Regions from separate parts of the Vreelandella arctica genome, predicted to be linked through region 3. Evidence: predicted binding sites of a transcription regulator. Region 3 holds the regulator's gene; each other region holds the start of a gene.

Region 1 (7,734 bases), on a different contig from region 3:
CACAAATTCAAGCTGGGAAGGGGGCAGGTAAACCCGCCGCGCCGCTTAATGAAGCCGCTTTTCGCTGGGGGCACAACCAGGATGCCATGGCCAACGACAAGCTAGCTGAAGGTATCCGTCGCTTCCACGACGACCAGCTTGAGTTAGAAAGCCTAGTCGATAAGCGGTTAGGCTGAGAGTTACGTTAGCGCACGGTTTGAGTGCGTCGGTTTTCGGGTTGCTCTGATGACGACGCCGTCATGCTACAGGCACAGGGAGAGAGCCTTATGGATGCCACCCTCAGCCAGTTGTTGAGATCCATCGAGTTAACCCCGACGGGCGATTTGCAGCCGCTCAGTGGGGGCGATATTGCCGCGGTGTATCGTCTTGAGACGCGCCAGGGGCAGGTGGTGATCAAGCACGACGATGCGGCTCGACTACGTGGGGAAGCGGAAGGCTTGCGCACGCTGCGCAATGCCGGCGAGGCGCTTGCAGTGCCAGAGGTGCTGGGTCTGGCACAGGGCTGGCTGGTCATTAAGTCGTTGGATACCGTGCCTGCCGGGCCGCAAAGCACGATAGCGCTTGGCGAAGGACTGCGCGGTTTGCACGAAGTGATTGGCGACGCCCACGGCTGGCATCAGGATAATGCCTGTGGGCTCACTCCCCAGCCTAATGCGCCGCTTAACGATGGGCGGGCTTTTCAGCGGGAGCGGCGCCTGTTGCCGCTTAGCGAGGCGTGCTATCAGCAAGGGCTCCTGGAGAGTGGGCTGCGCGGGCGTATCGAACGCTTAGCCCATGGTTTAGAGGGCTGGCTGCCCGATACGACACCGAGTTTAGTGCATGGCGACTGTTGGTCGGGGAATGTGCTCTTTACCACTAAGGGGCCAGCTCTGATTGACCCTGCCGTGTATCGCCACTACCCGGAAGTGGATGTCGCGATGCTGACTTTGTTTGGCTCGCCGGGTGAGGCGTTTTTCGATGCCTACTGGAACGGCAACGCCCCGGCCGATTGGCCGAGGCGTGAAGCGCTGTTTCAGCTTTATCCGCTATTGAATCACCTGCTGCTATTCGGGGCCGGTTATCGCTCAGCGGTTGAACGCAGCGTGGCGAAGGTCGAATCCTTCAGTTAATGCTTACCAGGACGTTTACCAAGATTTATAAGGCAAGAACTTGCCATTCAAGGTGAGTAATACCCGGTCGCCTTTAGGATCTTCGATCTTGTCTACTTCCATGGTGAAGTCGATGGCGCTCATAATGCCGTCGCCGAATTTCTCTTGTACGACATCCTTCAGGGTTTCTCCATAAACGCCGACCACTTCGTAGAGGCGGTAGATGAAGGGATCCTGAGGGATGGCTTCGTCCCAGGCTTTGGTGGGGAACGCCACTAACGCGTCGGCGACATCGCTTTCCACGCCCAGTGTCTCGCAGAGTTGATGCGCAATCTCGCTACTCGCGCTATTCATGCCGTAGCAGGCGGAAGCGACCCAGACCGGTGACATGCCAACCGCTTTACCAATATCGTCCCAGCTCATTTTTTTACGCGCTTTGGCGGCGAGCAGGGTGTGACGCATTTCGAGCTTATCCATGGGGACTCTCCTTGAACATGAAGGGCGGCTAGCGCCCTTGGTGGTGTAATGTGTTGATTAAGATAAAACTTTTTTAGCTTGGGTACGTACGTGGGTGGTGTAGAGAACCAAGCCCACCAGGGTCAGGCCGCCCACCAAGTTGCCTAGAACGGTAGGGATCTCGTTCCACATAATGTATTGGTAAAGAGTAAAGTCGGCGCCCATCATCAGGCCGATCGGGAACAAGAACATGTTAACGACGGAGTGCTCAAAACCGAGATAGAAGAACACGATAATCGGCATCCACATGGCCATAATCTTTCCGGAAACCGTGGTGGAAATAGCAGCACCCACCACGCCCATGGAAACCATCCAGTTGCAGAACATGCCGCGCAGGAAGAGCACAATCCAACCAGCAAGCCCCGCTTCCTGGTAGCCCACTGTGCGGCTTTCGCCAACGGCCATCATCGTTTGGCCAACCGCGTTGATTTCCTCGGTGCCGCCCATGGTGAAATTCAGGTAGCCGAAGGTGGCAATGAACAGCGCGCCCCCCAAATTACCCAGCCCTACCAGGGCCCAGCATTTCAGCATACGCGGCAGGGTGACGCCGGGCCGTTTATCGAGCCAGGCAATCGGCACCAGCATAAACACCCCGGTGAGTAGGTCGTAGCCCATCAAATAGAGCATGACAAAGCCGACGGGGAACAGCAGCGCCCCAATCAAAAACTGGCCAGTTTGGGTCGCAATAGTGATGGCAAAAATAACCGCCAATGCAAGGGTGGCGCCTGCCATAAAGGCGCGGATAAGCGTATCCCGGGTGCCCATATAGACTTTTGCTTCACCCTGATCCACCAACTTAGTGACGAATTCACTAGGCATTAGATAAGACATAAGCAGGTTTCCTGTGTTGTTTCGATTGGTTAACACCTCGCCTATGTGTTTTTAGTTTTCCCTTACGGAGCAATAAAACAGTGGCTTGCGCTGTTTTGGTGCAAAAAAGGGGAAGGCGTTCGGCGCTAACCCTTTTATTGCGATTTATATGCCAACTTGGGTTTATTGTTTTTAAGTTGCTGTTTTTAAATGGTTAGAATGTTTTTTGATTAACGCTCTTGATGCCCTTTATCAACAACGAAAAATCGTAAATAACGATATTTCGTTGTTTTATTGACGAAACTTCGTAAGTGGCGTGGGAATTGAATGGTAAAGACACCATCCACTTCTGCACCTTGAGATACCCACCCATGGTCGAGCGAGTCCTCATCAACAGCCAAGCCTCCGCATTGATGGGCGGTTATTCACCGCTCGCCATGATGGTTATCGACCCGTTTAGCGATCAATTGCTGGCTGCCAATCGGGCTGCCTGCGAACTGCTGCGTATTCCGCAAAGCCGTATCGGTCCAGAAAGTGAAGAGCATAAAAGTGACGAGCAAAACAGCTTGGAACAAGGGTTGCCCCTATTCTCGCCGTTTAGCCACCGCTTGAGTGCTTCACTACCACTGTGGGTTAGCTTTACCGGTGAGGCGCTGGAGCAAAAAGCCGCCTGGTCGGATGATTTGGTCGTGCTGGACATGTTGCGCCAGCCGTATCGAGTCGAGGTGTATGCCCAGCGCATCGACGAGTCTCAACAGCTGTTATTGACCCTGATTGACCGCAACAAGGCCGAGCAGCGGCGCGCAAAGGCAGAATTGGGGCGCCAGCACCGCCAGGGGGAAGTGGGCTGGCAGCGGGTCGAGCAGGTATTCGAGCGTATCGAAAAGCAGAATCAACTAATTCTTGGCGCGGCGGGCGAGGGCATCTATGGCTTGGATGCGGAGGGCAAAACGACGTTTGTGAACCCAGCCGCCGAGCGCATTTTGGGCTGGAGTACCGACGATATGGTTGGCCACGACGCGCATCTCATGTTTCACCACACCCATGCCGACGGCAGCCACTTTCCGGTGCAGCAGTGCCCGATTCACGCCTCGTTCAGCGACGGTCAGGTGCACCATGTCGATAACGAGGTGTTTTGGCACAAAAATGGTGAAGCGATTCCGGTCGAGTACACCAGTACGCCGATTTTTGAGATGGGTCGTTTAGTGGGCGCCGTGGTGTTGTTTCGCGATATTCGTGAGCGTAAGCGTGCCGAGCAGCAACTTCGGGATGCGCTCGCCGAAGTGGAGACGCTCAAGCAGCGCCTGGAACTGGAAAATGAGTACCTTCAAGAAGAGATAAAAGCAGAGCTCAACCATCGCGATATTGTTGGCAATAGCCCGGCCGTGGCAAAGCTGATTAAACAGATCGAGATGGTGGCGCCTACCAGTGCCAATGTGCTGATAAGTGGTGAGTCGGGCACCGGTAAAGAGCTGATCGCCCGCGCTATCCACGCGGGCAGTTCGCGCAGTGACCGGCCACTGATCCGGGTAAACTGTGCGGCTATTCCGCGTGACCTGTTTGAAAGCGAGTTTTTCGGCCATGTCAAAGGCGCCTTCACCGGGGCGGTACAGGACCGCCCAGGGCGTTTTGAGCTCGCCCATGGCGGGACGCTGTTTTTGGATGAAGTGGGTGAAATTCCTCTCGAGTTACAGAGTAAGCTGCTGCGTGTATTGCAGGATCAACAGTTCGAACGGGTGGGCGACAACCGCACACGGGAAGTCGACGTGCGGGTCATTGCCGCGACCAACCGTGAACTGCGCGACATGATTGAGGTGGGGCATTTTCGTGAAGACCTCTATTTTCGCCTTAACGTTTTCCCCATCGATTCGGTGCCCTTGCGCAAACGGATTGAGGATGTGCCACTGCTGGCGCGGCATTTTTTGCACCGAGCCTGCCTCAAATTCAATAAGCCCGGAGTGCGTATCCCTCCCGCGCAATTAGAAATCCTCCAGCGTTACCCCTGGCCCGGCAATATCCGTGAGCTTGAAAACGTCATTGAACGTCAGGTAATCGTCACCCAGGATCGGCGTCTGGTATTCGATGATCTCCTGTTGGGGGAGCCGCCCCGCTCGTTAAGCCGCACAAGCAACGAGCCCACGGCGGGTCGTGACCTCGGGCAACATCATGAAACCACGCTGCTGACCGAGCATGCGCTTAGCCAGCGCCAACGAGAAAGTACGCTAGCCGCGCTCTCCCAGGCGGGCGGCAAAGTGTCGGGGGCGGGCGGCGCCGCGGAGCTACTGGGTATCAAACCAACGACGTTAGCGTCACGGCTAACAAAGTGGGGGATTGAGCCACGGGAATTTCGTAAAAGTAAGCCGTGTGGATAGTCGTCCCTCCCTACATTGGACTAAGGTAAGCTGGAAGCGGCTTGACAATAGGTTGTACACACATTTTTAGATTGTTCAAGGCTAGCATACATACATGAATGTAACTATAATGCTCATCTTTCTGAGTGGCTCAATGCACCAAGTGTCTTTGTAAGCTGAGAGACTTTGTAAGTTGATCGACTTAGTCGACAGAGAAGCTTAGTTCGTTCGCCATCCTGACGCTGATACCTAGAGGCAATCCCATGCGACTGGCACACTGGGCAGTCAATGCCCCTTTACGACCCTTACTGATAGCGGTATTCACAGCTTCATTTGTGTTGCCTGCTCAAGCGGCTGACCTCCTCACGATTACCCGTGACGCATTAGACAATAACGCGGCGTTAGCGTCGGCACGCGCTGAGTATTTAAGCGTTGAGGCTAGCCGAGATGTGGCACGCAGTGGGTTGCTTCCCCAAATCAACGCCACCGGTAATGTTGCCCACAACCAGCAGTACGAAAGTCAGACATCCTCGCGAGTGGGCACTGGTGCAGGAAGGGTTAACGGAGATTTTAGTAGCGCAAGCGATGACCGCTACAACACCGTATCGCTCTCTTTAGAAGCCACTCAAGCGCTCTACGATGAAGTAACGCGTCGGGAGGTCACTCAAACCGAACGCCAAATTGACCAGCAGGTGTATCTGCTTGCGGCCACCGAACAGCAACTGCTGATCGACACTGCCAGCGCTTATTTCGATATTCTGCGCGCTCACGAAATCCTAGAGGCCCGTCTTGCTCAAGAGCGGGCGATTGGGCGCCAGCTCGAACAAGCGGGCGAGCAGTTTGAGGTCGGCTTGATTGCGATTACAGAAGTCGAGGAAGCGCGCGCGACCTTCGACCAATCACGAGCTGATCGCATTGCCGCAGAAAGTAACCTTCAAGTGGCTTTCGAGGCATTGGAGCAGCTGACCGGCCAACGCTATGCCAGCATTGAAGCACTTGGCGACAGCATGCCCGTTGGCCTTCCCGAACCCAGCAGCCGCGACTACTGGGTGGAACAGGCTCTTGAGCTCAACCCGCAGGTATTGGCTCAACAGGCCGGTATCGAAGTAGCGCGCACCGGTGTGGAAATCGCCCGTGCAGGCGGCCTGCCGACACTTCAAGCGTTTGGTAATTATCAATACGGTGACAGTGATATCGATAACACCGCCGGTGAATACTCCTCGAGCCAGGTGGGCTTGAGCGCTAACCTGCCCATTTACACCGGTGGCCGCACCAGCGCAAGCATCCGCCAAGGGACCTATCAACTGGAAAGTAGCCAGTACGATTTCGAGTCCCAGCGTCGCTCCTCCATCCAGCAGGTTCGCTCGCTGTACACCCAAGTGAGCAATGACGTGGAAACCGTCGAGGCGCGCCAGCAGGCCATCGTTTCCAATCGCAGCGCTTTAGAAGCCACCCGTGCAGGGTATGAGGTGGGCACCCGTAACATCGTGGACGTGTTGAACGCGGAGCAAAACCTTTACAACGCGATCGCCAACTACGCCGAAGCGCGTTATGACTATGTGGTGAATTTGCTTTCGCTGCGCCAGCAGGCCGGGCGTTTGGACGTCGAAGCCATCGAGGAAGTCAACGCGTGGTTAACCGGTGATGAGGTGAACTTTATCTTACCCGAGAATGGCGGCAACGACCGCTATGAGAGCGCGCTTGACATCGGAGCGCCACCACAGCCCCAGCCGGGCATGTAATTAACGCCGATTGGAAATGACACAGGTGCAGCAAGTGCTACTAGTCGACTCTTAAAAAGATACATGGGAACTTAACGTATGAAGAAGATGATTCACTCACGCCGAGCGAGTCTGGTGACGCTGGTAGCCGCGCTGGCACTCGCGGCGTGTGGTCAAGAACAGGCCGAAGCGCCTCAGCCGGGCTCCGAGCAAGAACCCCCGCCCCATAAGGTCGAAGTGACTGAAATGGCACGTCAGGATATACCGCTGGATAAATCGTACCCCTCCTTGCTGCGCAGTGATGATGAAGTCACCTTGGTGGCGCGTGTGAATGGCTTTCTGGAAGAGCGCCACTTCGAGCCCGGCCAAATGGTCGAAGAGGGCGATCGCCTCTATACCATCGAACCGGATCTTTACCAAGCAACCGTTAACCAGCGTGAAGCTGACCTGCAAAGCGCACGGGCTGAGCTTTCCCGCGCCCAGCGTGATGCGCAACGTTTCGAGCAACTACTCAGCCAAAACTCGGTGAGCCGCCAGCAGTACGACCAAGCGCTGGCTGACCAGCGCGTCGCCCAGGCAAGCGTAGCGCAGGCAGAGGCGGCATTAACTAGCGCTAACCTGGACTTGGGGTATTCACAAGTTACTGCACCTGTCTCTGGAATGATCGGTTTAAGCCAAATTAATGTGGAAAATTTGGTCACTTCCGGTACCGAGCTGGCCACGATTACACCACTAGATCCGTTAGAGGTGCGTTTTCAACTGCCTCAGCGCGATGCCTTTGAGCTGCGTCGCCAACTGAGCAATGGCACTGAACCATCGGATATTCGTGCTCGTTTGAGCATACCTGGTGTCAGCGGAGGTGGCGATTCTGAGCTAGAAGGGTACTTAGACTTTCTGGGCTCTAGCGTTGATCGAGACACCAGCACCGTGCAAGCCGCTGCGACGTTTGAAAACCCTGACGCTACCGTACTGCCGGGCCAATTTGTGCGCGTACGTCTTGACGGCTTGAAGCGTTTTGACGTAATGGCGGTGCCAGAGATAGCGGTGACGCAAGGCCTAATGGGCCCCCAGGTGTTTGTCCTGGATGAAGAGAATAAGGCTCGTGAGAAAACTATCTCACTGGGTGAGATAGCGGGGCCGTGGCAGATCATTCGTGACGGCCTGGAGCCGGGTGACCGGGTAATTGTCGGTGATCCAGCCGGTTTAGAGCCAGGCATGACGATTGATCCACAGTCGTTTGATGGCAAC
Region 2 (7,734 bases), on a different contig from region 3:
ATAACCGCCAGCAGCCACGCGGCCACGGTTTCCAGTGCAGGAATTGAGAAGAAACGGGAGCGGGGCGCATAGGGTGTGGTCGTATTCATTGGTAGTGCGTCCTGCGATCTAAAATCGTGAACTTAAGCGTGGCAACGACCGCGAGGACCAGCAGAATAACCACCGTGATGGTGGCGGCGGTGGTGCGGTCAAAAAACGAAAACGCGTTCTCATAGACGTAATAGAGCAGCAGGTTCGTCGCGTTGTTGGGCCCGCCCTTGGTCAAAATAAACAGGTGATCGACGACTCTTACTGCATTGATTAAGGCGTTAATCAGCACAAACAGCGTGGTGGGCATCAGCAATGGGAAGGTAACCCGCCAGAAGAAGCTCCAGCGGCTGGTGCCCTCAAGGTCAGAAGCCTCTTTGAGTTCAGGCGCAATGCCCTGCAGTGCGGCGAGGTAGAAAATCATAAAAAAACCGGCTTCTTTCCACACCGACATTACGATCACTGATCCCAGAGCGACGCTTGGGTCGCCGAGCCAGTTCACGCCCGAAAAACCTAACGCGCCAAGCAGCTTATTAAATAGGCCAATCTGCGGCGCGTAGAAAAACATCCAAATATTGGCAGCGGCGATCATGGGCAGGATGGTCGGCGTAAAGTAGGCCATGCGGACAACGCCGCGCCCGCGCAGTTTTCCGTTAACAAATAGCGCCATGCACAATGCCAGCGCGATAGAAGTCGGAATCGTACCGACGGCGTAGATTAAGTTGTTGCGAGCTACTTTCCAAAACGTCGGGTCATCGAAAAGCACCTGATAATTTTCAAGCCCCACGAACTCGGTGGGTGCACCGCGAAAGCCAGGTAAAAACAGACTGTTGATCACCGTCGCGATGGTGGGCAGGTAAGCGAAGGTGGCCAGCAGTATGGCGGCGGGCAGCAGCAGAAGCGCACCGTAGAGCTGCATTTTGCGGTGGTTGGTGAAGGACATGGTTAAGTACCGCAAGTGGGAAAAGCCGGGGCATGCCCCGGCAAATAGAGATAAATATGACGATTAGCGAGCGTAGCGGCGCAGCACGCCATCGGCTTCTTGCTGCGCTTGACTAAGCGCTTCTTCCGGTGACATCTGGCCAGTTAACGCGGCTTGTACGGCGTTATCCAAAGCACGACGCACGCGGCCACCCTGATACGTGGAAAGCTCAGCTGTGCCATGTTCAAGCTGGTCGCGGGCTACGGCTGCGGGAGCGAACTCTTCCACATAGCTTTTCAGTGCATCGGTTTCATAAGCGGCGGGGCTAACGCCCATATAGCCGGTTTCAATTGACCAGGCCGCGGCGCGCTCGGGATCGGTCATCCAGCGGATAAAGGTCATCGCTGCGCGTTGCTCTTCTTCGCTGGCATCTTCAAAAATGTAGAAGTTGCCGCCGCCGGTGGGGCTGCCGCGCTGGGTTTTCATTGGCAGCATAGCAACGCCAAAGTCAAAATCAGCTTCGCTACGTACGGCCGTTAGGTTGCCTGTGGTGTGCCACATCATCGCCGTAGATTGCTCGATAAAGTTTTGGCGCAGCGTGCCCCATTCGATGGTGCCATCGGGCATGGCATCGTGCTCGGTGGCTAGCGACACCCAGTATTCCAGCGCTTCAACGGCGGCGGGGTCGTCAAAGTAGACCTCAGTACCATCTTCGCTCATCAAACGATGGCCATTCTGAAACGCGAAGGCCTGGAACATCCAGTAGGGGTAGCCCGTGGAAGGCACCATCACGCCCCACTGCTCGCCATTGGAGGCTTCCCGAACGGTGGCGGCCATTTCGGCCATCTCTTCCCAGTTCTCAGGGGGCGTTTCGGGGTCTAGGCCTGCCGCTTCAAAGGCGTCTTTGTTCCAGAACAGCACGATGGTGGAGCGCTGGAAGGGAATGCCGTAGGTTTTGCCATCCAGCTGGCCGTTTTCCATCAAGCCAGGGTAAAAGCTATCCAGCCAGTCACGCTCTTCATCGGTTTCGACCAGATCATCGAAGGCCACAATGGCGTTCTGCTCAATCAGCTCATAAAGGTCGATTGAAAAAAGAACTGACAGTTGCGGCGTATCGCCAGCCTCGATGGCGGACATAGCCCGTACGCGAGTGTCGTCGTAGTTGCCGGCGTAAATCGCTTCCAGGTTGATATCCGGGTGTTCGCTTTCGAACTCCTCTACCAGATTATCCACCACGTTGGTGAGCGCACCGCCCACCGACACTGGGTAGTACATGGTGAGATCGACGCTATCAGCGTTGACCTGGGCGGCATTCAACAAGCCCGCTGCCAGGGCCGTCATCGCAAAAGGGATCCGCGAACGCATAAGAGACTCCACAAGTGTCAGGACTGAATCAAGGTTGAAAAGCGATCAGTGTTGGAAAGAGCCCACCGCCGGTGGACGAGGAATGCTGCGGATTGGCGGAGCGAAATCGCTTGGTGGCATATCATCGCGCCGTAGGCCGTTAGCATCGAAAAGGTGTATGTTCTTGGACGCCCAATAGAGGCTGCATGGCTGGCCGCTCAATAGCGGTTTGCCGCTTAATCGAACGCGCAGGGTATGCGAGCCCACCTCAACATAGGCGATGGTATCTGCCCCCAAGTACTCTTCACTGACTACCTTGGCGGGTACGCCTGGCGACGCCGCTGGCCGTAGCTCAATATCTTCTGGGCGCACGCCCAAGTGTCCACCGGCGGCCTCCATTGGCGCCACCGGCGTGCTTGGCTCACCTTCAATGACGGCGCCAGTCTCACCAGCCACCAACGGCAGCAGATTCATCGCTGGACTACCAATAAAGCTGGCGGCAAAGGCGCTGGCGGGGCGGTTATAAAGTTCGTCGGGCGTACCGTCCTGCACGATTTTGCCGTGCTGCATCAGAATGACGCGATCACCCATACTCATGGCCTCAACTTGATCGTGGGTGACGTAAATCACCGTCATATTTAGGCGACTTTGCAACGCTTTGATTTCTCTGCGCATATCGCTTCGCAGCCGCGCATCCAGATTGGAGAGCGGCTCATCCATTAAGCAAATGGGGTGTTCGGAGATAATTGAGCGTGCCAGCGCCACTCGTTGTCGCTGGCCACCAGAGAGCTGGGCAGGTTTGCGGGCCAGGTAATCGGTGAGATCGACCAGCTCGGCAACCTTGGCGAGCCGTTCGCGCTGTTCGGCTTTGGGTACTTTACGACTGCGCAGGCCAAACACGATGTTGTCGGCAACACTTAAATGCGGGAACAGTGCATAGGACTGAAACACCATGCTCAGCCCACGGTCACCGGGTGGCAGGCGTGTCACATCACGCTCTCCAATATAGATATGCCCGCCGCTGGCCTCTTCCAAGCCTGCGATCATACGCAGCGTGGTAGATTTGCCGCAGCCCGAAGGGCCTAGCAGAATGACAAATTGCCCAGGCGTGACGTCGAAGGAGATATCATCGACGGCAGCAGTCGCGTCCCAACGTTTGGTGACGCGTTCCAGGCGGATACGCGATTGGTTTGACATAGCACACACATCACCGGCTGTTGGTTGTTATTGGTTCAGCTTGTGTTGAAGGTGTTGCCGTTGTATGACACTTACATGGATCGTTTATGACAGCCGCTGTGTCAAGCAGAAAATCATTTGGCAACTTTAATGCCATAGCGCTGAAGCCTACGCACCACGCTGGACTGACTGATGCCCAGCCGCTCGGCGATGGCATAGGTACTGAGGTGAGTGGTGCACAGCGCCTCAAGCGTTTCCCGCTCTAAACGGGCCATATACTGCTTAAGTGTTTCATGAGGTTCCAGCGCAGGTATCGACGTTGCTGGTGACGAGCTCGGCAGGCTTGCATGGTGTTGTTCGGTATATGGTTGAGCGGCAGGCACCTCAATCTGATCCGTGGGGCTGGAAAGCCACGCCCGTTCCAGCCAGTTCTCCAGCTCACGCACGTTGCCCAGCCATTCGCTGCCCATCAGGGTCGACCAAACGCGGGTGTCGAGAATTTTCTGCCGCCCATAGCGCTGGTTGAGCCGGTTTAAACACGCTTCGACAAGGTCTGGGATATCTTCCCGGCGGTCGCGAAGGGGCGGCAGGGTGACCGGGATCACATTGAGACGGTAGTAAAGGTCTAACCGAAACTGCCCAGCCTCAACCTGTTTAGCCAAGTCTTGGTTAGTGGCCACGACCAAACGAAAATTGACTTTGCGAGAGCGGGTGTCACCCAGCCGAGTCAGGCTGCCATCCTGAATGACCTTTAACAGTTTGGTTTGCATTAGCAGCGGCAGTTCGCCTATTTCATCCAAAAACAGCGTGCCGCCCTCGGCCTGCTCCAACAGTCCCGCCTTACCTTGCCGCGCCGCACCGCTAAAAGCGCCGGGCTGATAGCCAAACATCTCGGACTCAAACAAATTCTCAGGAATGGCCGCGCAGTTAACGTCAATAAACGGCCCGTCACAGCGCTGGCTCCAGCGGTGTAGCTGTTTAGCAAAGGCGGTTTTACCCACGCCCGATTCACCCAGCATTAGCACATTGGCATCTGATGGTGCGACCCGCTTAAGCAGTAGCGCAATTTCACGCATCACGCTGCTGCGCACCTGCAGGTTATCCAGGGCATCATCCAGCGCCTGCTCTTCCGCATCCGGGGCGGCCTGGCTGCGTTTTAAGTGTTCGCTAAAGCGTTTTTGCAGCAGCGCGTATTCGTCCTGCAATAGCTGCAAGTCGGTTAAATCCCGGGAGCGGCTGATAATGCGCTCTAGCTTGCCATTGACGAACACAGGGTAAGCTTCGGCGATGACCCGGCGGCCTGTTCCAGTGACCTGCATGAGCTGCGCTGGTTGGCGGGTGCGCATCACTTCCATGGTGATAGAGGGCTTGAGCACCCCGGCCGCTTGCAACTGCTGCACACTGCTGGTGAGCAGTTCTTCTCGTGATACCCCGTAAACCGCTTCGGCCCCTGGGCTAATATCGACTATTTGTCCATCGCCACTGACGATAAAGAAGTGATCGTTAGCAGTCTCTACAATGGTTTGCAGCACACGTCTGTCTATTTCACTCACTGCCATCGACTCCCTTCAAATAATTCATTATTGAATCTTTGATTCAATAATGAATTGACTAAGCGTTAAATTGATTCATTTTTGCATCATTTGACCGGTAATCCCACCGCTTTATAGGGATCTACGACTTGGCATGATCTGTGCAACGCCTATAGGAGATAGCTAAGGCTGAAAGTCAGGAAAGTTGCATAGGCTAAATCGTCACAACAAATCCAAGGAGATGTGTATGTCGGAGTTCAACCAGCCGCTGGGCGGCAACACCATGCCGCGCTTTGCAGGCCCCGCCACCATGATGCGCCTGCCTACCCAAGACACCGCTGAAGGTTTAGATGCGGCGTTTATCGGCATTCCCATGGATATCGGTACCTCGAACCGCCCCGGCACGCGCCTCGGGCCGCGCCAGATCCGCGATGAGTCGCGCATGCTGCGCCCCTACAATATGGCAACCCGCGCCGCGCCGTTTGAAAGCCTCCAGGTAGCCGATATTGGCGACGTACCCATCAACACCTTCCACCTGCCGAAAAGCGTCGACATCATCACCGCTTTCTACGACGACGTGTTGAAGCATGACTGCATTCCGATGACCCTGGGCGGCGAACACACGTTGACCCTGCCAATTCTACGCGCCATGGCCAAAAAGCATGGCCCGGTGGGGTTGATTCATATCGACGCCCATGCCGATGTAAACGAGCATATGTTCGGCGAGCCGATTGCTCACGGCACGCCATTTCGTCGTGCTCAGGAAGAGGGCTTGTTGGCCCACGGTAAGGTCGTACAAATCGGCCTGCGTGGTACGGGTTACGCCGCTGAGGATTTCGACTGGTGCCGCGATCAAGGTTTCCGCGTTGTTCCCGCTGAGGAGTGCTGGTACCGCTCGCTAGCGCCGTTGATGCAGGAAGTGCGCGAACAGATGGGCGATATTCCGGTATACATCAGTTTCGATATTGATGGTTTGGATCCCTCTGTTGCCCCCGGTACCGGCACGGTAGAGATGGGTGGCCTAACGTCTACTCAGGGATTGGAAATTGTTCGTGGCGCCTTGGGCCTGAATATTGTCGGCTGTGATCTGGTGGAAGTATCCCCGCCCTACGACCCCAGCGGCAACACCGCACTGATGGGCGCCACGCTGCTGTATGAAATGCTCTGCGTCCTGCCGGGCGTGAAGCGTGGCGACTAAGCCGCTCTTAAGACGGTTTTGATTTAAAAGGCGCCGACCTGATAAGGCGCTAATAAAAAGACATATGGCAGGAAGGTCTACTTCCTGCCAGGACGCCGCCAGCCCACCTCCAATAATCACTTCCAATAGGTGAACCCTATGTCGAATAGCAACGTTAAGACCGAAGAGCCGACCTCGTCGGGGCCGATCCCCCAGGCGCATTTACTGAAGTTTATAGTGCCTTCTTTAATTGGGGTTTTGCTGTTTCTCGTCCCTTTTCAATTTGGCGATACCATCAATATTGGTATGGGCCTCATGGCGGAAGGCTTGCAAACGCTATTAGGCTCAGCGCTGCCTGCTATCGCGGTAGTCGTGCTTTGTCTGTCAGTGATAATCACTGTTTATGCCAAACTGGCTGATCCAGCCTGGGCCAAAAAAGGCATGTTGCATGAGATGTTTCATGTTGGGCCGCTGTGGTTGGCTATGCGCGTATTAGGCGCACTGTTTGCGGTGATGACCTATTTCCAGTTTGGGCCTGAATTCGTCACTGCCTCCTTTACCGGTGGCGTCATGCTCAATGATCTTGCGCCGGTGCTCTTAACCTTCTTCTTCTTTGCCGCGCTGTTGCTACCGTTTCTGGTCGAGTTTGGCTTTATGGAGTTTATCGGCAGCATGGTACGCAAGCCGTTCCGGATAATTTTTAACCTGCCGGGACGCAGTGCCATTGATGCCACTGCCTCATGGATGGGGTCGGGTACCGTGGGTGTCCTCATTACCACGCAGCAGTATGAGCAGGGCTATTACAATGGCCGCGAAGCCTCTGTCATTGCTACCAACTTCTCTGTGGTATCCATTGCCTTTGCGCTGTTAGTGACGAGCTTCGTCGATATTAACCACCTGTTTGTGCAGTTTTACACGACGGTCGTGGTGGCAGGGCTAATCGCTGCGGTCATTGTGCCGCGAATCCCACCGCTATCGCGCAAGTCCAATGATTACTATGAGCCGGTCGGCTGTCAGTTAAACGAAGAACGTACCGAAAAAGTCGGCCTGTTCCGCTATAGCTTGATTCAAGCCACCAATCGCGCCGCTGGTGCTCCCGGTCCTCGCGAACTAGCACGTTTGGCGCTGCTCAACGTGATGGATATTTTCCTAGGTTTACTACCCTTGGTGTTTGCCATTGGCACGGTGGCGCTCATTCTGGCGGAGTTTACTCCGCTGTTTACGTGGCTCTCTTACCCGATGGTACCGGTGCTGGAACTGCTGCGTATCCCAGAGGCAGAAGCGGCAGCACCTGCCACGCTGGTTGGCTTTGCCGATATGTTCCTACCGGCGGTATTAGCGACCAATATTGAAAGCGAGCTCACTCGCTTTGTGATTGCCTGCCTCTCCCTGACCCAGCTAATTTACATGTCTGAAATAGGCGCGCTGCTGCTCAAGTCGAAAATCCCCATCAAACTCTGGGAACTGGTGGCCATCTTTCTGCTGCGTACCGCGATTACGCTGCCCATCATCGCCTTTATGGCCCATACATTTTTCTTCTAAGGGGGCTGTAATGA
Region 3 (7,734 bases):
GCGGATGTTCGCCGGGTTAGTGGGGATTGGCGATGACACCGATACCCGTGGCAGTGTTCACACGGGCAGTTGGTTAATTGACGCCATGACGGTGGCCGGTGACTAATCCTCAGCAACTTAAACTTTAGCAACCAGAACCGATTACTGATCTTCTTCAAAGCGGGCATCGAACAGCGCTTGAATCGCATCAAGCGCCTGTTCAGCGTCATCGCCTTCGGCGTTGATGATGAGCTCGGTACCGCAGGGTGCCGCCAGCATCAGCAACGACATAATATTGGCGGCGTCGGCGACCTGTTGCTGTTTATAAACCCTTATTTTAGCCGTATAGCGCTGGCCGCATTTGACCAGTTTTGTCGCCGCGCGGGCGTGGAGTCCGCGTTGATTGGTAAGTGTAAGTATTCTTTCTGGCACCCTGGTTCCTTTTTGCCGAGTGGTGTCATTAATGGGTAGAAGCGCTTAGGAAGTCTCTTGCCGCTCGTCAGTATGATGTGGGTTATCCAAGGCGGCATCAGGCTGCTCACTTAGCGTGTACTGCAAGCCTAGCTCCCGATGGCGCAGCTGAACTTCACCCATTCCAGGCGCCAGCCGTTTAGCCAACTGCTCAACCATATAGACCGAGCGGTGTTGTCCCCCCGTGCAGCCAATGGCAATGGTCATGTAGCTGCGCTGGCTATTTTGGTAGGCGGGCAGCCAGCGCTCAAGCCATGCCTGTATATCGTTGCTCATGGCATCGACAATCGGATAGCTGGTTAAGAAAGCGACGATGTTAGCGTCGCGGCCAGTGAATTGGCGCAGCGTTGGATCCCAGTAAGGGTTGGGCAAACAGCGAACGTCGAATACTAAATCGGCATCTAGTGGTACACCACGTTTATAACCGAATGACTCAAGCGTTAGCGTCAGTTTATCCGGCCGCTGATGTGCCACCTGGTCGGTAATGCGTCGGCGTAAGTCGTGTACCGACAACCGCGATGTGTCGATCACTAGGTCGGCTAGATCGCGAATATCCTCTAGCGTCTCCTCTTCTTTGTTGATCGCCTCTTCCAGGGTCATCTCGCTATCTCGGGTCAGCGGATGGCGTCGCCGGGTAGCGGAGTAACGTTCAAGCAGGATGCGGGCATCGGTGGTCAGGTAAATAACTTGAAAATCAATCTTACGCTGGCACAGTTCCTCTAATAACGTGGGCAGACGTTCCAGTGCGCCAGGTAAGTTACGCGCATCAATACTGACCGCCAAATGAGCGCGGTCGCCCTGATCGCGTAATTGATCCACCAACGACCCGAGCAGCATGGCGGGCAGGTTATCAATGGCGTAGTAGCCAAGATCCTCCAGCGCTTGTAAGGCGATAGATTTACCTGACCCGGAGCGGCCGCTAATGATCACCAGTTGCATAGAGTCTCGCTTTGCTTAGATCAAGCTGCATTGGGGGTGGTGGGCGAAGCATCAACTTAGCGTGTAAAATACCATTAGTTGGCTTTCACAACTTAAATTGGCGTTAACGACTTAGGACGTTGAATGCTCACGCATTTTGGCGGTAATAAGCTCAAGCAGCTCGCGCTGACTGCCTGCCTTGCGCAGCTGGTGGCGAGTATCCGCATCATTCATGATGGTCGCTACCTGGCCGAGTAGGGATAGGTGCGTGTCGTCTGCCTCTTCGGGTACAAGTAGGACAAACACCAGATCAACTGGGTCGCCATCAATGGCGTCGAAATCAATCGCTTCTGACAGTTTTAAAAAACCAGCGATAGGCGCCGAACAGTGCGGGCTGCGTGCGTGTGGGATAGCCACGCCATTGCCGATACCGGTGCTGCCTAAGCGTTCTCGACCGATTAACCGGCTAAACACTTCTTGGCTGTCCAGGCTGGGCGTATTTTGTGCGATAAAGGTGCTGAAAAATTCCAGCACCCTTTTTTTGCTGCCCCCGGGCACGTCGAACAGAACGCGTTCCGGGGGGAGTATGGTTTCCAACGTCATTGAATTAACGCACACCTGCGCCTTGGGCGCGGGCTTGTGCTTTTTCCTTATGTTTAACGAGTTGTCGATCGATTTTATCCGCTAGGGCGTCGATAGCGGCGTACATATCACTGTCGAGGGCTTCCGCATGTAAATCAGCACCTGCGGCGTGCAGTGTGCAGGCGGCCTGTTGGCGCTCTTTCTCCACTGATAAGGTGACTTGCACCGTGGTTATGTTGTCGTAATGGCGCTCTACACGTTCAAGCTTTTCGTTGACATAGTCACGCAAGGCGTCAGTCAGATCTACGTGATGACCAGTGATATTTACTTGCATTGACGTACTCCTTATCCATCGGACTGTACTTCGATTGTAACCCTTTTTGCCGCGTTGCAAAGCCCTTGTCGAGAGTTTCCCTTAATCGTTGACGAGTGCTAGCGAAGACGACGTCGTTCGCTGGACGAGAGGATGCCCATGGCTTCACGATATTTAGCCACTGTACGACGCGCTACTTGAATGCCGCCTTCATCCAGTAGCGTGACTAAGCGGCTGTCAGAAAGCGGTTTGCCCGGCGGTTCTTCCTGAATAAGTTTTTTGAGCCTGGCGCGAATAGCGGTGCTGGAGTGGCTGTCGCCATCTTGGCCGCTCACTTGGCTTGAGAAAAAGTATTTAAGTTCAAACACACCACGGGGCGTATGGATATATTTTTGCGTGGTGACCCGTGAAATCGTTGATTCGTGCATCTCCACGGCTTCTGCTATGTCAGCCAATATCAGCGGTTTCATGGCTTCTTCGCCGTGCTCTAAAAAGCCAATTTGCCGGGTGATAATTTCGCGACCCACGCGCAGCAGCGTATCGTTACGGCTGGAGAGGCTTTTGATTAGCCAGCGCGCTTCTTGGAGGTGCTCTTTAAGAAACTGGTTGTCCTGGCTTTTGTCCGCACGCTTTATCAAACTGGCATAATCGGGCTGAATGCGCAGCCGCGGCAAGGCTTCTGGGTTGAGCTCTAGGTGCCAGCCTTCGTGGTTATGGCGAACTACCAGGTCGGGCGTCACATAGCTGTCGGCGGTGTCACCGTAGGCGCTACCGGGGCGTGGGTCGAGGCTGCGTATCAGTTGAATGACATCGGTCAACTGCTCGTCGTCGAGCCCTAAGCGGCGCTTGAGTAGGCGTATGTCGTCTTTACCCAGCGCTTCAAGAAACTGGCGCACTAAGCGGCGAGCGGGGACGAGTAGCGGTGTGTCGTCCGGGAGGGCTGCGAGTTGCAGCATCAAACATTCGCGCAGATCGCGAGCAAAGATGCCGGTCGGTTCAAACTGCTGGAGTTTGAGCAGAATCGTTTCTACTTCGCGCTGGCTAAGCCCGTCAATTCCCTGGGCGCGTAGGCCTTCACGAATATCATTGAGCGGTTGGGTCAAGTAGCCGTTGGCATCCAGTGCGTCGATTAAGCTCTCTGCAACGAGCTGTTCACGAACACTGAAATCCGTCATGGCAAGCTGCCAAAGCAGGTGACCATGAAGGCTTTGTCCGGCGGCTTGGCGCTCAAAATCTGGGCCTTCACTGCTGTTGCCGCCCAGGCTGTTTGAATCTTGATAGGTATCTGACCAGTCGCTATCTACCGACAGTTCAGTGGGTATGCTCTCTGACCACTCCTCCTCTTTAGGCTCGCTGACAGCCTGTTCGCTGAATTCATCCTCTTGCTCAAGCATGGGATTGGCATCCAAGGCCTGCTGAATTTCTTGCCTCAGATCCAGCGTAGAGAGTTGTAATAGGGCAATCGCCTGCTGCAGCTGAGGAGTCATGGTCAGCTGTGTGCCAATACGCAGTTGTAGAGAAGCTTTCATGACCATCTGAGAACCACGCGTTAATCGGAAAGCTTCACCCTAGTGCGAGAGAGTATCGGTTGCAAGTGCAATAAACATGCCATTGGTAGTAAAGTTGTTGCAGAGCGCTATTTACAGAACCAAAAAATAGGTTTATGGGCAGGCAGTGATTGTAGGCGCCGCTGATCAGTTTAGAGGCGAAAATCAGCACCCAGATATACGTCTCTGACCTTCTGATTATCGAGAATGGCACTGGGTGAACCGCTGGCAATGATTTGCCCATCCCCAACGATATAGGCGATGTCGCAAATATCCAGGGTTTCACGTACGTTGTGGTCGGTAATCAGTACGCCAATATGGCGCTGCTTCAGCGCGCGAATGATGGTTTTGATCTCACCTACCGAGATGGGATCAACGCCTGCAAAAGGCTCATCGAGCAAAATAAAGGCGGGCTCAGTGGCTAGCGAGCGGGCTATTTCTACACGCCGACGCTCGCCACCCGAAAGGCTCATCCCCAGGTTGTCGCGAATATGGGTAATGTGGAAGTCTTCGAGTAGCGCTTCAAGGCGCTGTTCGCGGTCGCTACGGTTAAGCTCTTTACGGGTCTCGAGTATCGCCATAATATTATCGGCAACCGAGAGCTTGCGAAAAATAGACGCCTCTTGAGGTAGGTAGCCAATCCCTGCCGCTGCACGTTCGTGCATGGGGGCGCGGGTTAAATCCACATCGTCGATACCCACTTTGCCCGCGTCGGATTTGACTAGCCCGACAATCATATAGAACGAGGTGGTTTTACCCGCGCCGTTGGGGCCCAGTAGGCCGACAATGCTGCCTTGGCAGATCTCCAAATTGATGTCTTTAACCACTCGGCGGCGTTTGTAGCTTTTAGCCAAATGGTGGGCATAGAGGGTTTTGATCGGCGCGGTGTCAGCAGTTGCCACAGCTTTGCTCCCTATTGTTCAGGCTGAAGGGTCATACGTATGCGCTGGGGCTCGCTGCCGTCAACGTCAGAGCGTGCTTGAATCACTTCACGGTCAATAAAATACTCAAGGCGCCCGCCGGTGAACGTGTCTTCTAGCTGGATCAGCTCGGCTTGGTCAATCAGCTCTACGCGGCGCTCAGCGACGTGATAAATAATCCGTCGAGCCCAGCCTTCAGTGGGACCATCTTGGCCCTCCACTTGATGACGCAGGTAGGCGCGTTCACCGGTGGATGTCGCTTTCGATAGTTCGCCAGCCTCGTTGCGTTCGATCTCAACACGCTCGCCTCGCAACTGCATTTCGCCTTGGCGAATATCTACATCCCCGGTGTAAACGGCGGTGCCGGCCCGCTGGTCGAGATCTAAACGGTCAGCTTCCACTTCTACAGGGGCTTGTTGTGACGTTTGGGCCAGTGCCGATAACGGCATCGTGAGGGCAAAAAGAGTGGTGGAGAAAAGGGCTGTATAAATAATGGCTTTCATGGCGGCTCCTCTTAAGGTTGCGTGGCCGGGGGGTGTGTGCCGCGCACATTATCATTTAGGCGGACCTGGCTGGTGTTAAGCCACGCGTCCATACGTGAAGCGCTCATTTGCTGGGGCGGTTGCTGCAGTAATACCGGTGTTTCACTCCAAGCATGTTGATTAAGGCCATCATAATGCAATAGCTCGGTATCAAGCTGCCAGCCTTCATCCGGCGCGATCAGTCTAGCCGAGCCCGACATCAACAGTGCCTGGGTGGCCGTGTTGAGCGTGCCTACATCGGCGCTAGCCAGCCACTGACGGTTTTCACTATCATACAGTACCGCTTGAGGCTCTTCCGTCCAGGTTTCGCTTCGCTGCGGCGTATGGATAAGTCGCGGCGTTTTTAGCGACTGCAAAACGTTGCCGTTATCGCCGAACAGGGTGATCTCAGCATTTTCCAGTACGTGGCCTGGCTCTTGAGCCTGTGCGTCGGGGTCGATGCTGATGTCTTGAGGCCCGCGGGGGTCAAGCCATACCAATAGAGCCCCTAAGGCAATCACCAGTCCGGCTAGCCAGATGCGTACTTTAAAGCGTTTAACCATTTAATTGCGGCCGTGCAGGTAGGTGTCGAGCACCGCGCTCCAGTGCCCTTGAGCTTCAAGCAGCGTATCGCAGATTTCGCGCACGGCACCGTGGCCACCCAGGCGTTCGGTGGTCCAGTCGGCGTGGGTGTGCATATAATCCGGTGCGTTGGGTACGGTAATGCCGACGCCACAACGCTTAATAGCCGCAAGATCGGGGAGGTCGTCGCCACAGTAGGCCACTTGATCAAGCTCGATATCGAGGCGCTGACAGAGCCCCCGCAGGGTAACCAGCTTGTCTTCACAGCCTTGATGGACATGGTCGATACCCAGGGCGGCGGCGCGTTGACTCACCATGGGAGAGTCTCGGCCGGTTATCAGCGCAACATGAACGCCCACACGTTTGAGAAGTTTGAGCCCATGGCCATCCTGGGTGTGAAACGCTTTGATTTCGATACCATCGGCCTGAAAGTAGAGGCGGCCGTCGGTGAGAACACCGTCAACATCAAGCGCCAATAGGCGTACGCGGCGAAGTCGATCGAGTAGCGCAGCAGGTAGGGTCATAGAGCCTCCATATTAGTAAATTCTTAAATTAAGTGTAGTTAAATAACACCGCTGGCGAGCAGGTCATGCATGTGTAAGGCGCCAATAGGTCGCTGTTGTTCATCAACCACCGCCAGCGCGGTAATACGGCTCTCTTCCATGATGCGTACCGCTTCGGCCGCCAGGATGTCGGGGCCGATACGCTTGCCCGGTCGGGTCATGACATCATCCACGAGCACTTCACGCAGATTATGGAATTGATCTAACGTGCGGCGTAGGTCGCCATCGGTGTAGACCCCGGCCAATCGCCCTTCGCTATCCACCACACAGGTAAAGCCAAGCCCTTGCCGGGTAATCTCTAGTAAGGCGTCGCGCAGCGGGCTGCCCAATGCGACCTGGGGCAGGCGTGTGCCGTCGTGCATCAGATCTCTAACGCGCAGCAGCAAGCGTTTGCCTAAACTGCCGCCGGGATGGGAGAGGGCAAAATCTTCAGCGGTAAATCCACGCGCCTCTAGTAACGCCACTGCCAGCGCATCGCCTAGGGCGAGGGCGGCGGTGGTGGAGCTGGTGGGGGCGAGGTCCAGCGGGCACGCCTCACGCTCAACGCCACTGTTTAAGTGCGCATCGGCGTGTTTGGCAAGCGTGGAGTTTGGACGCCCCGTCATGCTGACTAGCGGTATGCCCAGGCGTTTAAGCAGTGGTAAGAGCGCAGTGACTTCGGCGGTTTCACCCGAGTTAGACAGCGCCAATACCACATCGGAACGGGTGATCATGCCTAAATCGCCGTGGCTGGCTTCACCAGGGTGAACGAAAAAAGCTGGTGTGCCTGTGCTGGCAAGTGTGGCCGCCAGCTTACCAGCGATATGCCCCGACTTGCCCATGCCGGTCACCACCACGCGGCCTTGGCAGGCGAGAATTAGCTCGCAGGCACGGTCAAAACTTTCGTCTAGTTTGGCTTGAAGGCCGCCAATGGCTGCCTGCTCAATTTGCAGCGTACGCAATGCACTTTCGCGTAGTAGGCTGGGTGGAGCGAGAGGCTGGCGCATAGCGTTTTCTCTTAATCCTTGAACATATAAAAAGTAGTAACCATCAAGAATAACATCTTGGCACCCTTTATAGGCAGTCGTTGAGATAGTAGTTGGAGACGTTAGCCCGGGTGCGTTTTGACTATAAGGCGGCCTGCTACCGGTTCGCTATCAATAAATGGGTAGGCCAGTAGAAACACTCAAGCGTGCCGACGTGTTTTGTAGCGTTATAGTACAATGTTTGATAATGTTTTAGAAACACTGTTTTATAATCGCGATAGCCGCAAGTAGGGTATGATGGCTAACCCAAGTGCGCCTCGTTAAGAGTCAACTGATCCATGATAGATGCTCCATTTATTGAAATTGAAGACCT
Region 4 (7,734 bases), on a different contig from region 3:
TGCCCCCCGACGCGATAGAACTCACCATCCGCCAGCACGCGCAGCAGGCGCGTTTGGGTTTCCGATGGCATATCGCCTATTTCATCTAAAAACAGTGTGCCGCCGTTGGCCTGCTCAAACCGCCCTTGGCGCTGCTGTGCCGCCCCAGTAAAAGCACCCTTCTCATGGCCAAACAGCTCCGATTCGATCAAGTCGCGAGGAATCGCCGCCATGTTCAACGCGATAAAGGGTTTACCGGCACGCGGGCTATGCTGATGCAGCGCCTGGGCAACGCGCTCTTTACCCGTCCCCGACTCCCCGTTGATTAACACCGTGATATGCGAGTGAGAAAGACGGCCAATGGCGCGAAACACCTCCTGCATCGCGGGCGCTTCACCAATAATCTCAGCGTTTAAGCCTTCCGGCACGGCGACCGGTCGTTGGCGTTCCCGGGCGTGGGCCACGGCGCGGCGCACCAGCGCCAGGGCTTCATCAACGTCAAACGGTTTAGGCAGGTATTCAAACGCCCCGCCCTGATAGGAAGCGACGGCGCTGTCTAGGTCGGAATGGGCGGTCATCACGATCACCGGTAGATCGGGATGCGCCTCGCGTACTCTCGCCATTAAGTCCAGGCCGTCGATGCCTGGCATACGAATGTCGGTGACCAGCACGTCGGGAGGGCTTTCCAGTAAACGCGCAAGGGCTGTATCTGCACGCTCAATACACTCAACATCGAGATCGGGCTGCGCCAAGGCGCGCTCCAGCACCCAGCGGATAGCGCGGTCGTCATCGACAATCACCACCCGCGCAACATCGGTACGTGTAGCCTCAGTCATGACGCTTCTCCGGTAAAATTATTACCAATGGAATCAGTAAACGAAATTCGGTATGTCCGGGTCGTGAGTCGCATTCGATCAATCCTTGATGTTGGTGCAAAATCGACTGGGCGATCGATAACCCAAGGCCACTGCCTTCTGCGCGTCCTGACACCATCGGGTAGAACAGCGTTTCCTGCAGCGTATCGGGAATGCCTGGGCCGTTATCAATCACCGAGACTTCACTGACTAAGCGGTGGCGTTCCGCCCCGAGGGTAAACTGTCGCCGGGCGCGGGTGCGCAATATTAAGGTAGGTTCAGGGGTTTGAGCATCGCTCATGGCTTGCACGGCGTTGCGTGCAACGTTGAGTACCGCTTGAATCATTTGAGATTCATCGCCGGAAAGGTCGGGCAAACTGGGGTCATAATCGCGGCTAATAACAACGCTGGGATGCTCGGCAATTAACAGCGCGCGTACACGCTCCAACACCCGGTGAATATTGACCGGCTCATGCTTAAGCACACGGTTAGGGCCCAGCATGGAGTCGACCAAGTCGCGCAGCCGATCCACCTCTTCCACAATGATATGGGTATATTCGCGCAGCGCCGGATCGTCTAAATCCCGTTCTAACAGCTGTGCAGCACCACGAATCCCGCCGAGCGGGTTTTTCACTTCGTGAGCAAGCCCACGGGCCAATATCTTGATGGTTTCTTGGCGAGTGGTCAGCGCCTCTTCACGCGAGATCTGCATTAACCGATCCCGCGGCTCCACTTCTAACAGTAACTCGTCGTCCGATAGCGGCGTTACAGTGTAGTCGACCGTCAGCGGCTCACTGTTCAGCGGCGTAATACGCGCTTCTCGCTGGGTGTAAGGATGAAACGCATCCCGCGCTTTAGCCAATACCTCATCGATGCTGTCAACACCGCCCAGAAGCGTATCTAGGCTGATGCCGTGAACGCGGCTTAAGCTAACCGCTAGTAAGGCTTCAGCGGCAGGGTTCATCCAGCGCACACGCAGCTCGCCGTCCAGCAGCAGTACCGCCGTGGTGAGATGTTCAAGCAAACGCTGATGCATGGTGGTGTCCTGAGAAATTACGTCTTCCATCGCCGTTGCAGACCTACAGGTGGATAATCAATGAGGGAACTGCAAAAAGCGCGCCAATTATGCATTTATGCCTAGTTGCACGGCTTGCGGGCATAGCAATAAAAGAAGATGGATCGTTTTAGCGCAATCACCGCGCCAAATGCCTCCACAACCGCACCAATTTAGTGCATTCGAGATTTTAACCACCCGGTCTAAGGAACCGTAATCGTCACTGCGGGCGTGCGGTGCTGTAAACGCTGGCTACTATCCAGTAGCTCTGCTTGAAGCTCGTGCTGCCCCGCAGGAAGCCCCGTTAACCAGAAAACATCACTGTGCAGCGCGGTCTGGCTAATCTCTCCATTCACTATCAGCCGCACTTGGTGGTCATCGCGCAGCGGAGGCGCAATAGCCACTTCCACCGCGGTGCTTCGCTCCGGCAGCCGTGCGCCTTGCTGGGGCAGTGCAATCGAAAAATGGTCATACGGCATAAAAGGCTGCCCTGGCTTGCCACGTGGGCGCCCAGTAGCGGGCGTGGCTACACTGGCCGTAGCTGCGCTTAACCCAGGCGGCAGGCTTGGCAACGGTGCCAATTCCAACGCCTCCCCGCCGCGGCCAGGGTTATCGGTAAACGTAACGTTGCCGTGCTCATCAATGACCCTGAAAACCGTTTGCCCAAAAGCCGCACCTGACATGATGGCCGCCCCGATGCCCAGCAAAGCGGCCATCAAGAAGCTGATCGTGTACGTGGTTAGCTTGCCCATACTGCTCCTCACACTTGTCACACCCTCAATAACGAAAAACCCCGCCGAAGCGGGGTTTTGATACTATTTTGATCAACTGCGTTTTGATCAACTGCGTCTTTATCAACTGTTACCACCGCTAGGGTGATGGTAGCAGTTAGGTGCTAAAAGCGCTGATTAGCAGCTGTAGTACATATCAAACTCGATGGGGTGCGTCGTCATACGGATACGCTCCACTTCTTCCATCTTGAGTTCGATGTAGGCATCGATCATTTCGTCGGTGAACACGCCACCTTCGGTCAGGAACGCACGGTCAGCGTCGAGGGCTTCCAGTGCTTGATCCAGGCTGTGTGCTACGGTCGGTACTAACTTGCCTTCTTCTGGCGGCAGGTCGTACAGGTTTTTATCCATTGCATCGCCAGGATGGATCTTGTTCTTGATACCGTCGATACCGGCCATCAACATGGCAGAGAATGCCAGGTACGGGTTGGCAGTCGGATCAGGGAAGCGAGCTTCAACACGCTTGCCTTTCGGGCTAGCGGTGTAAGGAATACGGATAGAAGCAGAACGGTTACGGGCACTGTAGGCCAGCATGACCGGCGCTTCAAAGCCAGGTACCAGACGCTTGTACGAGTTGGTAGAAGCGTTAGTAAAGGCGTTTAGGGCACGGGCGTGCTTGATGATGCCGCCGATATAGAAAAGCGCCATTTCAGACAGGCCAGCGTACTCGTCACCGGCGAACTGGTTCTCACCACCTTTCCAGAACGACTGGTGAACGTGCATACCAGAACCGTTGTCGCCTACCAGCGGCTTCGGCATAAAGGTCGCCGTTTTACCATACGCGTGCGCCACGTTGTGGATCACGTACTTCATTTCCTGCACTTCGTCAGCTTTCTTCACCAGCGTGTTGAATTTAACGCCGATTTCGTTCTGACCCGCGTTGGCAACTTCGTGGTGGTGAACCTCGACAGTCTGGCCAATCGCTTCCAGGGTGTTACACATCGCGCCACGAATATCGTGGAAGCTGTCAACCGGGGGAACCGGGAAGTAGCCGCCTTTAACGCGCGGGCGGTGGCCTAAGTTACCGCCTTCTACCTGGTTACTGGTCGCCCAAGCGCCTTCGTCAGACGTGATTTTGTACATGGAGCCCTGAATGTCAGACTTCCAATGCACTTCGTCAAAGATAAAGAATTCAGGCTCAGGACCGAAAAACGCAGTGTCGCCCAGGCCAGTAGACTCTAGATAAGCTTCAGCGCGCTTGGCGATGGAGCGCGGGTCACGATCGTAGCCCTGCATAGTGGCCGGCTCGATGATGTCGCAGCGCAGAACCAGCGTCGCATCTTCGGTGAAGGGGTCGAGATAGCCAGTGCCATCTTCCGGGCGCAGAATCATGTCGGATTCGTTAATGCCCTTCCAACCTTCGATAGAAGAGCCATCAAACATCTGGCCATTCTCAAAGAATTCTTCGTTCACATCGCGAGCAGGCACAGTCACGTGCTGTTCTTTACCGCGAGTGTCGGTGAAACGCAGATCTACCCACTTAACATCATGTTCTTCAATTAGCGCGAGAGTCTTGGCTGACATAGAGTCCTCCGGTATGAGCGTGGCTTAAAGTTAACGACTGTAAGCTACCGATAAATGTGTTGTTCGACAAAATACGCGCTAAACCGCACGTTTGTCATTCTTGTTCGCTCAACGTTTGCCTGACATTAGTGAACAAATCGCTCAGCGAGCATTTCAGACCGGCTATCGTTTTAGCACGTCGTAGGGCTTATGCCTACGGCCCGCTAGCCGCTTGCAAATATAATGCAGAGAACATGCCAACCCTGCACCAAGATGGCATAAAAAATCAGCAACCAATTGTTTTATAAACGTTAAAAAGTGGACAAGGATGCCTCTTGATGACGCATAGCAGCTAAATGCTGGTTCGGCAGCTGTTTAAAAAAGCCATAGCGCACCAATACAGGGCAAAAATAATGTTTTATGCGCCAATAAAGTGCATGAATAATAGTGAGCCCTCTTTTTTGGCTCGCAAGTTTTTTTACTTGCTACCCAAATAAGCCAGATACTACAATAAATTACAATTTGATAGATTTGCTCACAATCGGAGTCGGCAAATGGGGTCGGTTTGCTTTATCGTTGATGCCATGGTGACGGGTAACATGTTGCCACGCCACTTAAAATCCATACGTGATTCTGGCGTAGCCGACCACTTGCTGCCCATTTTGGTAACCAGCACGCAAGCCCATGCGCGTCTCAGCTCGATTGAGCAGCGCTACCACACTCATTGCTTGATCACCCCCAAGCTACCACTAGGCGCACGCCTCAATAAAGCAGCCTTTGCCAGCCAAGCTGAGTGGTTAATTATTGCGCTGCAGAAGCAGCCACTGCCTGCCAGCCTCTGGGGCTCACTCTACCCGCAATTGAACACCTACAACCTTGATGCCTTAATTGTTGGCCTTGCTCAGCCATCATTAGCCAAACGCATCCTGCGCCGCTTATTGGCAAGCACGCTGCTGTTACCGCCCTACATCGCCGTCAGGCGGGCCTGGCTTGAGCGCTTAGGTGGATTTGATCCCGAGCTGGATGACGCCAGCGCGATTGACGATTTTTTACAGCGTTTGCATGACTGCCCCACTCGCTTAAAAACGTACAGCGGCCGCTTGCTTAGCCAGGCTGCTGAACACACATCCGCCATGCTGCCCAACGACCCGGATCTCGCTTACACATCGAAGCGGTAAGCCGTGCCTTTCGATTTATGCACTCACATATTTCCATTACCGAACCTTCAAGCGCTTGCCAAACAGCATCGCTCCCAGTGTGGTGGTATTCGCCAATTTATTAAGGGCCACCGACCCGGCGAGTCCCACGACGATGAGTACCAGCGCATACACCCCAATCGGCAACGACAAAGGCTCAACGACCAGATCGGCAAGCACAAAGAACATGGGGTGGGCCAAGTAAATCCCAAACGAATACGCATTGATGTGGCGCACCCACAATGGCGCCGGGCGCCCAGCCAAATAACGCATGGCGCAAAGCGTAAACAGCACGAAAAATGGAATCACCCACACCTCTTTGGATGAAAACGCCAGCCAACCCGCAAACGTCGCCGCTATAATTAGCGCCACCAACAGCACCAACCACGCCGGGTGCGCCAATTGCTGCATCCAGGTGGGCCGCTCAGCGAGTACACCCTCTTGAGCTAGCGGGTAGTAGCGCACTAGCACCAGCGCCAGGAAAAACACATAGATCCACCCCAGCGGGGCGATCCACAGCAGGTAGCCGGGCAAATCAACATCAAACCAATAAGCCAGCCCCCAATACGCCATGCTGATAACGCAGGCACCCCACAACCATGGCACCGGATTCAATCGCCACAGCTGCCAGCGGGTAAACAGCCAATAAGCCACGTAAAACTGCATCGCAATGATCAAAAAATAGCCATGCCAGCCCGCATAAACGTAATACTCGATAGCATTAGCCACGAACCCCACCGGCTCATCCGACGCCTGTTGGCTTAACCATTCAGCGGTGGAATAAATAAAGCCATACACAAAGTACGGCACCATCACATACTTTACGCGCTGAATAAGAAACCCCTCCGGCACGGATTTATCGTAGCGAACAGCAAACACAAAGACCGATATAAACAGAAATATTGGCGTACCCAGCACCAGCGGCAGGCGCATTAAATCAGTGGCGACATTATCGAGGCGTTGATTGACGTGATCTAATAAATGAAACAAAAAAACGGCTATACAGCCGTAAGCGCGCAACCAATAGATCTCTTCAATTTTTCGCATTGGGCCTCCCGCCGCTACATACGCCTAACCTGCTATCCTGCATGGCTACTTTGTGTAACTGCTCGGCATAACGAGTCTGCATAGCTACGATGAACAACCAGTACCGCCGCGCTGTCCGACTTTATTAAACTAGTTTAATTCCGGAGAAAACGTGTTCATCCCAAAACCACCTTTCCTCTCCTACCGGTTTCGCACCCTACTCACCACTTTTATTGGGTGGCTAACACTCAGCGGCCACAGCTTGGCAAGCGACGTTGAGCATCATTATTTTTCCTCATCCACCCTCGGTTACGATTACCCTTATAGCGTGTATTTACCTGATAATTATGACACCCAGTCGACTACGCCCTATCCCGTCATTTACATGCTGCACGGCTCTTTTGGCACCGACCGCGACTGGGTTTCCCGCGGCAATTTACAACAGGTAGCCGACAGGTTAATTCGCGCAGGGCATATACCCCCGGCAGTTTTCATTATGCCCGGCAGCCGCAGCTGGTGGGTAGATGGCCATAACGAACCCGCCCGTAGCGCGTTTTTTAATGACCTAATGCCCCACGTGGAAGCTACCTATCGCGTTGGGCAAGAACGCCACCTACGTGGCGTAGCGGGGCTTTCCGCCGGTGGTTACGGTGCGCTTAACTTCGCCCTAGAACGGCCTGATTTATTTGCCGCCGTCGCGGCGCTTAGCCCCGCAAGCTACGCCCCCCTACCACCGCGCAACTCCTCCGCCTGGCGCCACCCAGCCTTTATTAATGACCAAGGGCAATTTGACCGCGAGCTTTGGGAAACCCTCAACTACACCGCCCATTTAGAAGAGTACCGCCTGCGTGTCACCCCCCGCGGCACCGATGAAGAAGGCGACCTTCCCCCCGTACCACTGTATATCAGCGCCGGGCGCAGCGACGTTTACGACGCAGAATTTCACGCCCGCTTACTCCGCCAAGCCATGGAGCGCATTCAACCCAACGAGGTACGGCTCGACCTTTACCCCGGCGGCCACACATGGCAGGTTTGGCGCGCCAGCCTACCCGCCGCGCTCAATTTCCTGTTTCAATACGTGGGGCAAACAAACAGCGTAGCGGGAATTGAAAAACAAGCTGAAACACAAGTTGAAACGCAAACTGAAGAACAGATTGAAGAGCAGAATGAAGAACAAGCCAATGAAGCGCGAGCAGAGGCAGCAAGCCCAGGCGGTTTAGAAAGCACCGCCAGCCCTGATGAAGTAAGCAGCTGAACGCACTACACTGAAGCAACATCCAACACGACAAGGAAGACCACAATGCATCAGCATATTGAATGGGACGAACCCG

Evidence for each region. Region 3 encodes sigma-54, which starts transcription at its own class of promoters, with help from an activator protein. Its sites were predicted from a motif close to TGGCACNNNNNTTGCTNT; they were not measured.
Region 1: V8L70_RS02295 (formate/nitrite transporter family protein) is a predicted target of sigma-54. The motif match lies at 2,572-2,589, and genes of this name have one in related genera.
Region 2: speB (agmatinase) is a predicted target of sigma-54. The motif match lies at 5,152-5,169, and genes of this name have one in related genera.
Region 4: glnA (glutamate--ammonia ligase) is a predicted target of sigma-54. The motif match lies at 4,424-4,441, and genes of this name have one in related genera.

Annotation. Positions count from the first base shown of each region.
Region 1 covers NZ_JBANSN010000002.1:158,312-166,045, forward strand. Annotated here, with positions in the region: gene tal (transaldolase) at 1-176, shown strand, start outside; gene V8L70_RS02285 (fructosamine kinase family protein) at 267-1,109, shown strand; gene cynS (cyanase) at 1,125-1,565, opposite strand; gene V8L70_RS02295 (formate/nitrite transporter family protein) at 1,623-2,435, opposite strand; gene V8L70_RS02300 (sigma-54 interaction domain-containing protein) at 2,786-4,786, shown strand; gene V8L70_RS02305 (TolC family outer membrane protein) at 5,029-6,507, shown strand; gene V8L70_RS02310 (efflux RND transporter periplasmic adaptor subunit) at 6,586-7,734, shown strand, end outside.
Region 2 covers NZ_JBANSN010000005.1:130,938-138,671, forward strand. Annotated here, with positions in the region: gene V8L70_RS06305 (carbohydrate ABC transporter permease) at 1-89, opposite strand, end outside; gene V8L70_RS06310 (carbohydrate ABC transporter permease) at 86-970, opposite strand; gene V8L70_RS06315 (ABC transporter substrate-binding protein) at 1,034-2,314, opposite strand; gene V8L70_RS06320 (ABC transporter ATP-binding protein) at 2,360-3,490, opposite strand; gene V8L70_RS06325 (sigma-54 interaction domain-containing protein) at 3,604-5,028, opposite strand; gene speB (agmatinase) at 5,249-6,199, shown strand; gene V8L70_RS06335 (YjiH family protein) at 6,338-7,720, shown strand; gene V8L70_RS06340 (5-guanidino-2-oxopentanoate decarboxylase) at 7,731-7,734, shown strand, end outside.
Region 3 covers NZ_JBANSN010000008.1:177,016-184,749, reverse strand. Annotated here, with positions in the region: gene pmbA (metalloprotease PmbA) at 1-106, shown strand, start outside; gene V8L70_RS09970 (HPr family phosphocarrier protein) at 142-411, opposite strand; gene rapZ (RNase adapter RapZ) at 457-1,389, opposite strand; gene V8L70_RS09960 (PTS sugar transporter subunit IIA) at 1,501-1,971, opposite strand; gene hpf (ribosome hibernation-promoting factor, HPF/YfiA family) at 1,976-2,284, opposite strand; gene V8L70_RS09950 (RNA polymerase factor sigma-54) at 2,383-3,798, opposite strand; gene lptB (LPS export ABC transporter ATP-binding protein) at 3,963-4,712, opposite strand; gene lptA (lipopolysaccharide transport periplasmic protein LptA) at 4,724-5,233, opposite strand; gene lptC (LPS export ABC transporter periplasmic protein LptC) at 5,245-5,814, opposite strand; gene V8L70_RS09930 (KdsC family phosphatase) at 5,815-6,357, opposite strand; gene V8L70_RS09925 (KpsF/GutQ family sugar-phosphate isomerase) at 6,396-7,382, opposite strand; gene V8L70_RS09920 (ABC transporter ATP-binding protein) at 7,700-7,734, shown strand, end outside.
Region 4 covers NZ_JBANSN010000006.1:142,723-150,456, forward strand. Annotated here, with positions in the region: gene ntrC (nitrogen regulation protein NR(I)) at 1-815, opposite strand, end outside; gene glnL (nitrogen regulation protein NR(II)) at 808-1,869, opposite strand; gene V8L70_RS07585 (DUF4124 domain-containing protein) at 2,091-2,639, opposite strand; gene glnA (glutamate--ammonia ligase) at 2,796-4,202, opposite strand; gene V8L70_RS07595 (hypothetical protein) at 4,736-5,359, shown strand; gene V8L70_RS07600 (acyltransferase family protein) at 5,396-6,424, opposite strand; gene V8L70_RS07605 (alpha/beta hydrolase) at 6,576-7,658, shown strand; gene V8L70_RS07610 (hypothetical protein) at 7,704-7,734, shown strand, end outside.